Regions from separate parts of the Streptosporangium sp. OZ121 genome, predicted to be linked through region 2. Evidence: riboswitches for the same ligand, from Rfam matches in the RefSeq annotation. Region 2 holds a riboswitch; each other region holds the start of a gene.
What was found. A riboswitch is a leader RNA that binds a small molecule or an ion and turns the genes downstream of it on or off. The one in region 2 is predicted to bind cyclic di-AMP.
Positions count from the first base shown of each region.

Region 1 (2,229 bases), on a different contig from region 2:
CGGGGGCGCTGCCGTGGACCGGCTCGAACATGCTCGGCGCGGTGCGGTCGGGGTTGACGTTGCCGCTGGCCGCCAGGCCGATGCCACCGGCGATCGCCGCGCCGATGTCGGTGAGGATGTCGCCGAAGAGGTTGTCGGTGACGATCACGTCGAAGCGCTCCGGCTGGCTGACGAAGAACATCGAGGCCGCGTCGACGTGGCAGTAGTCGGTCTGGACGTCGGGATACTCCAGGCCGACGCGGTCGAAGGTGCGGGCCCAGAGGTCGCCGGCGTAGGTGAGCACGTTGGTCTTGTGGACCAGCGTCAGCTTCCTGCGGGGGCGGCCCAGCGCCTTGTCGAAGGCGTAGCGCACGACGCGCTCGACGCCGTGGGCGGTGTTCAGCGACTCCTGGGTGGCGATCTCGTGCGGCGTGCCCCGGCGCATGACGCCGCCCGCACCGGCGTACGGGCCCTCGGTGCCCTCGCGGACGACGACCATGTCGATGTCCTCGGGACGGGCCTTGCCCAGCGGCGTCTCGACGCCGGGGAAGAGCTTGACCGGGCGGAGGTTCACGTAGTGGTCGAGCTGGAAGCGGAGCTTGAGCAGCAGGTCGCGCTCCAGGACGCCCGGGGGCACGCTGGGGTCGCCGACCGCGCCGAGCAGGATCGCGTCGTATCCGCGCAGTTCGTCGAGGACCGGGTCGGGCAGGGTCTCGCCGGTCTCGTGGTAGCGCTTGGCCCCGAGGTCGTAGGTGGTGGTCTCCACCTTCGTGCCGACCGCTTCGAGGACCTTCAGCCCCTCGGTGACGACCTCGACTCCGATTCCGTCCCCGGGGATGACCGCCAGGCGAATGTTACGCGAATCCATGCAGGCACCTTACCGGTCCGTCTCGGTGATCGAACACCGGTCTCATCCTCCGGACACACTCGTCCGGCGGGACCCCTGATCGTTTTGTCCGCCTTTGCTTGGTATTGACCGTTTCGTGAGGTTTCGTTATGGTCCTCCCATTCACGTCAATGCCTAATCCGTACGGGCCATCCCCTTACCGGGCCCGCACGGAGCCGGGGAACCACTCTTTACGGGATCTACCGGACCCCGGGCACCCCGCTCCTCCCCCGGAGCGCGTTCCCGGCCGTCATCAGGTGGATTCCTTGGGGCGAATCAGCGCGTTCTCGCGCCGTAGGGCGGCCTCCACGCCCGAGCCCGACAGCTCACCCGGCCGGCCTTATGGAAGGAATCATCCTGTCCGGCACAGTTCTCCCCCGTGTCCTGTCCATCTCCGCCTCCATGATCGTCGCCGGCGCCGCGGTGTGCGCGACCTCGACCGCCGCCCTGGCCGCATCCCCGCCCCCCGCCCCCGGGCCCGCCGCGCTCAACACCCCCGCGCTGAAGGACGCGCTGAAGGCCACGGCCGTCAAGCCCGCCTGGCAGAAAGCCGTGAAGTGGGCCATGTCCAAGCGCGGAACGCCCTACGTCTGGGGCGGCACCGGCCACGGCGGCTTCGACTGCTCAGGCCTGGTGCTCCGCGCCTACGGCGCAGCCGGGATCAAGCTCCCCCGCGTCACCAACGACCAGTACGCCGCCTTCTCCAAGAAGATCTCCTGGGAGAATCTCAAGCCCGGTGACCTGGCCTTCTTCAGCGGCCTCGGCCACGTCGGCATGATCACAAAGCCCGGCTACATGGTTCACGCCCCGCGGACCGGCGACGTGGTCAAGGAGGAGAAACTCGACTCCTGGCGCCGCGAATCCTTCGTCGGCGCGGTGCGTCCCGACCCGCAGGGGGTTCAGCTGGCCAAGCGGGTCGAGCTCGCGACCGAAGCCGTGACCGGCGGATGAGACACGCCGGCGGATCACCGCCGGGAGGCCGTGGAGACCCCGGCGGCGGAGAGAACGGGTTCAGCGGGTGGGAGCACCGCCGTTGTCCCTGCGGTCCAGAGCGGTCTGGAGCGCGTCGACGGCCTCGTCCTCGGTCTCCTCGGGACGGTTCCAGGGATACATGTCGTACATGGCGAATCTCGTCTCGGTCGCATACCGGCAAGGAAGGTGGTCGAGACTCCGGTCGGGACTCCGACCAGGCCTGATGTCGCGGGTCCGGATCACGGACCGGCGGCGGGGGCTTGGAGCCGGCACGCGCCACGACACCGCGGCGAGTCGCCGGCCCGCCCCTGTCAGGCCTCGCCGCGGCAGGTAGGAATTACGAGAACCTGGCGCATTTGACTCCAGGTTACCCGGCCGCGGGAAAACCGTCT
Region 1 covers NZ_JBPXMC010000010.1:78,903-81,131, forward strand. Annotated here, with positions in the region: gene ACTOQ1_RS19770 (3-isopropylmalate dehydrogenase) at 1-847, opposite strand, end outside; cyclic di-AMP (ydaO/yuaA leader) riboswitch at 988-1,220, shown strand; gene ACTOQ1_RS19775 (C40 family peptidase) at 1,208-1,816, shown strand.
Region 1: linked by a shared signal. The riboswitch ahead of ACTOQ1_RS19775 (C40 family peptidase) and the one ahead of ACTOQ1_RS13360 (CHAP domain-containing protein) in region 2 are both predicted to bind cyclic di-AMP.

Region 2 (2,229 bases):
GCCTTTACCTCCGCGGATGACAGGGCCGTCTGGAAAGCGACTTCCTTTACCTCTCGCCTTTACCTTCGCGGGCGTCGAACCCCTCCGAGCGCGCGTTTCTTTACCCTTCGGGCGGCCAGGCCGGCCGGCGGCCTGATCGCGTCGCTCTCCCATCGCTCTGAGCTGCGGAAACCCCGTCAGGCGCGGGTCGAGGACCGCCGGATCCCGAGCGCCCTCTCCTGGCCTTCCATGGGAGAACCCCTACCATCCGAATACTTTTTACTATCGAACACATATTCGAACAGATGAGGGCACACCATCTCGGACCAGGGGGTTCACCCGCGCACCTCAGCACTCCCCGGCCGGCGGCTCGCAGGCGGGTCCGGAAACCCGGGATCGCCGCGGGGGCAGGGGATCCCGGCCTCGGTGGGGCGTTCCCCCACCCGCCGGAAGGAGGCGCGGCCGGCGCGGCCTCACCCCACCTCCCGGGCCGGGCGGCACCCCGCGACACCGACCCGATTCGGACGTATTCCCAAGTCAAGGCAATATGTCCTACTTGTAATCGTCTGTCCGTCTGGCGTACCTTCGTCCTATTCATGGCAATTGCCTAGGTCTATCCAGGTCTGTGCATTGCCGTCACATTGCCCGACCGTGTCCCACCTGGCGGAGACCTTCCGCCGTCGGTGAGCACGGCCGCCGAATCCGCGAGGTCTGCGGAACCGGGGAACCACGTTCCTGGGGTGAATCAGCGCACTCGTGCGCCGTAGGGCACTTCCCAGCCCGAACCCGTCAGCTAACCCGGTAGGCGGAATGGAAGCGAAGCAAGGAGTCGAACCCCCGTATGGCTAAGCATCGCCTCATCTCCACCCCCCGCGCGGCATGCGCCGTCCTGGGCGCCTGTGTCGCCCTGGCCACCGGCACCACCGGCGTCGCCCTGGCCGACGGCCACGGCGTCGTGAACGCACCCCCCGTCGACACCAAGGCCCAGGATTCCAAGGCCGCCAAGACCCCGCTCCAGATCGTGGCCGAGAGGCTTCCCAAGGTCTCCGCGGCGAAGGTCCTGGACATCGCCTCCAAGCAGATCGGCATCCGCGAGAACTCCCGGGGCGGCGGGACCAAGTTCCACTCCTGGTACATGTCGAGCCCTCGCGCCAAGGAGACCCTCGCCCGCGACGGCGGCAACACCGTGTACGACTACGCCAACGCCCCCTGGTGCGCGATGTTCGTCTCCTGGGTCGGCGAGATGGCCGGCATCCGCCCCACGATGGGCTGGGACGCCTACACCGTAGCCCACGCCAAGTGGTTCAAGGACAACGGGCACTGGGGCACCATCCCCACCCCCGGCGCCGTCGTCTACTTCGACTGGGCAGGCGGCAAGAGCATCGACGGCATCGACCACGTCGGCTTCGTGAAGAAGGACAACGGAGACGGCACGATCACCACGATCGAGGGCAACACCGGCAACGGCGACGTCGAACAGCGCGTCCGGCCGGTCTCCCAGGTCGTCGGCTACGGATACCCCGTCTACTCCGACTGACCCCGCGCCCGCCGCCCGCGCCCGCCGCCCCCCGGCGGCGCGGGCGTCCCGGCCCCCGCCGGTGAGCGGCTGCCCGGTCCACCCGCTCCCGGGGGCGGCGCTCGTTCGAGCGCCGCCCCCGGGAGCGTTCCGTGTCCTCGCCCGTCCCACCCCGGCGACGCTCGTCACAGCGCCCGGCCCCGCCCCGGAGACACTCGTCACAGCGCGCCTCTCCCACTTCCGGCCCGGCGGTCGCCTTCTCGAACCCCTTCCCCACGCCCGCCCCGGTGGTGACGGCACCAGCTCCCGCGGCCCTCGCCCGCGCCTGCCCTGACACTCCCTTGACAACCTTGCGCCGCCGCCACCGGGGACGCCCGCGATGCCCCCCTCCCCGCACGCACACGAAATGCCCCGACTGTATGCCCGTGAGATGGGAGCGCTCCCAATCGCCCTGATGAGGTTTTTGTCCATGTTCGACGCCGATAGTCCTGCCTAAAACGACCGGATGTAACGGTTGAGTTTCGGCATATTGACGTCCCGGTTGCCCATCGTCCACTCTTCGTGGGAGCGCTCCCAAAGCACATTGAGGAACGACCTCGTCGCGAGGACCGCGTTTGTCGGGGACCGGCCCGCGATGTCGCCTCCCAATGATTCGGGCGACCACCTGAGAGGGGTCCGTAATGTTGAACAACAAGCGGCACGGCAAGCTGGCCGCCGTCGCGGTCATGGCGGCC
Region 2 covers NZ_JBPXMC010000005.1:276,436-278,664, forward strand. Annotated here, with positions in the region: cyclic di-AMP (ydaO/yuaA leader) riboswitch at 664-802, shown strand; gene ACTOQ1_RS13360 (CHAP domain-containing protein) at 821-1,516, shown strand; gene ACTOQ1_RS13365 (ABC transporter substrate-binding protein) at 2,176-2,229, shown strand, end outside.

Region 3 (2,229 bases), on a different contig from region 2:
CACCTCCGAACACGACTCGTCGTTCTCGCGGCTCTCCCCCGAGCAGGTCGAGCTGGTCATGGAGGCCTGGGTCGACCGTACGGCGGAGCTGTCGGCGACGCCGGGCGTGGAGCAGGTGTTCTGCTTCGAGAACCGGGGAGCGGAGATCGGCATCACCCTGGCCCACCCGCACGGCCAGATCTACGCCTACCCCTACGTGACCCCGCGCACCAGGCTCACCCTCGGGGCGGCCGAGCGCCACCGGGAGCGGACCGGCGGCAACCTGTTCGCCGACGTCCTGGCCGCGGAGCGGGAGGCCGGTGTCCGGGTGGTGGGCTCGAACGAGCACTGGACGGCTTTCGTCCCGGCCGCGGCGCGCTGGCCGGTGGAGGTACACCTCTACCCGCACCGCCAGGTCCCCGACCTGGTCGCGCTGGAGGCCGAGGAGCGCGCGGCGTTCGGCCCCCTCTACACCGACGTGCTCCGCCGCCTCGACGGGCTGTTCGGCGTGCCCATGCCGTACATCGCGGCCTGGCACCAGGCGCCGGTCTCCACCGGCCGCGATCTGTCGTACGCGCACATGGAGCTGTTCAGCATCCGCCGCGCGCCGGACAAGCTGAAATACCTCGCCGGGTCGGAGTCGGCCATGGGCGCCTTCGTGAACGACGTGTCCCCCGAGGGAACAGCACAGCTTCTGCGCTCTGTCATCACGAACTGATTACCGCTTGGTCTCGTCTTGAGGTCGCATGACCTGCTGTTTACCACTACTATCCTTCCCACATCGGCTGTAAACGCTGATTTGCCTAATCCTGGGCGCCTCGCTCAGGAGCCGGGGAACCACCGCACCTGGGGTGAAACCACTTCGGTGGAAGGGCTTCCTCCAGCCCGAACCCGTCAGCTAACCCGGTAGGCGGAAGGAGAGGAGAGTTCGTGGCGGCCTCGTCCCCCACGTTCCGTCGGCATGCCGCTGTGGTCCTCTGTCTGAGCTCGATCGCGGCGTTCACCATCGGCACCCCCACCGCGGGAAGCGCGGAACCCAAGCCGACCGAGGCCAAACTCCGTGCCGACCTGGCCAAACTCGGCAAGAAACTCGACGGGCTGATCGAGACCTACGCGGCCAAGCGCGAGTCCCTCAAGAAGGCGCAGAAGGCCGAGGCCGTCGCCAAGCAGAACCTGGGCAAGGCCGAGGAGATCTATGTCGAGGCCAAGAGGCAGGTCGACTCCATCGTCCAGCTCCGATACCAGACCAGCAGCAGCGGAGGGCTGCCCGCGCTGATGTTCTCCGGCGACATGGGCGCCGCCGCGGTGATGGAACAGCTCACCGCCCAGCAGAGCGCCTACCTGGAGGGCTTCGCCGGCAGCCTCGAGCGCAGGAAGAAGGCGTCGGAGACGGCGTCCAGGCTCACCGACGAGATCCGCGACGAGGCCAAGGAGGTGGAGGGCCGGCGCGAGGAGGCCGAGGACGTGATCCGCGACGTCAAGGACAAGCTCGACCGGCTCGCCCCCACCGGTTCCGGCCGCCGCTCCGACGGCAGCTGGGCCCCGCAGCTGCCCACCGGCGCCGACAACATCACCGACCGCACCCGGATCATGCGCGACGCCGTCATGCGGCGCTTCAGCCTCCCGTACTCCGTCGGCTGCTACCGGGCCGCCAACGACGGCGGTGAGCACCCCCTGGGCCGCGCCTGCGACTTCATGATGAGCACCGGCGGCACGATGCCCTCGGCCGCCAACCTCGCGCTGGGCGACGAGATCGCCGCCTGGGCCCTCAAGAACAGGACCAGACTCGGCGTGAAGTACGTGATCTGGCGCCAGCGCATCAACCACGGCTCCGGCTGGCGCTTCATGTCGAACCGCGGCGGCATCACGGCCAACCACTTCGACCATCCGCACATCTCGATGTTCTGAGCAGCCGGGCCTCCGGCCTGCGGTGATGCCGTGTCGAGGGCATATCCAGGGCACCTGGCGGGTTTCCCGTTCGATGATCTTCGGCGGGCGCGCGACAGAAGATGAGGGCCGCGGCGACGCACACGCCGTGAGATGGCGGTGAGTGCAGGCACACGGGTCCGTACGGCCGAAAACCGTTTGCCTCGGGGGTGGGGCTCGGGGAACGTGGTGTTCATGACGCTCTGACGGACAGCACCCCGTTACTTCGAGATGCCACGGCGCCGACGCTTCCCGTAATGCTGTCAGCCCATACCCTTTTGAGAGAGCCTCCTTGTCTCAGCGACACTCCCGGCAGGAGTCCCC
Region 3 covers NZ_JBPXMC010000003.1:482,962-485,190, reverse strand. Annotated here, with positions in the region: gene galT (galactose-1-phosphate uridylyltransferase) at 1-697, shown strand, start outside; cyclic di-AMP (ydaO/yuaA leader) riboswitch at 770-906, shown strand; gene ACTOQ1_RS09870 (coiled-coil domain-containing protein) at 949-1,887, shown strand; gene ACTOQ1_RS09865 (RNA ligase RtcB family protein) at 2,198-2,229, shown strand, end outside.
Region 3: linked by a shared signal. The riboswitch ahead of ACTOQ1_RS09870 (coiled-coil domain-containing protein) and the one ahead of ACTOQ1_RS13360 (CHAP domain-containing protein) in region 2 are both predicted to bind cyclic di-AMP.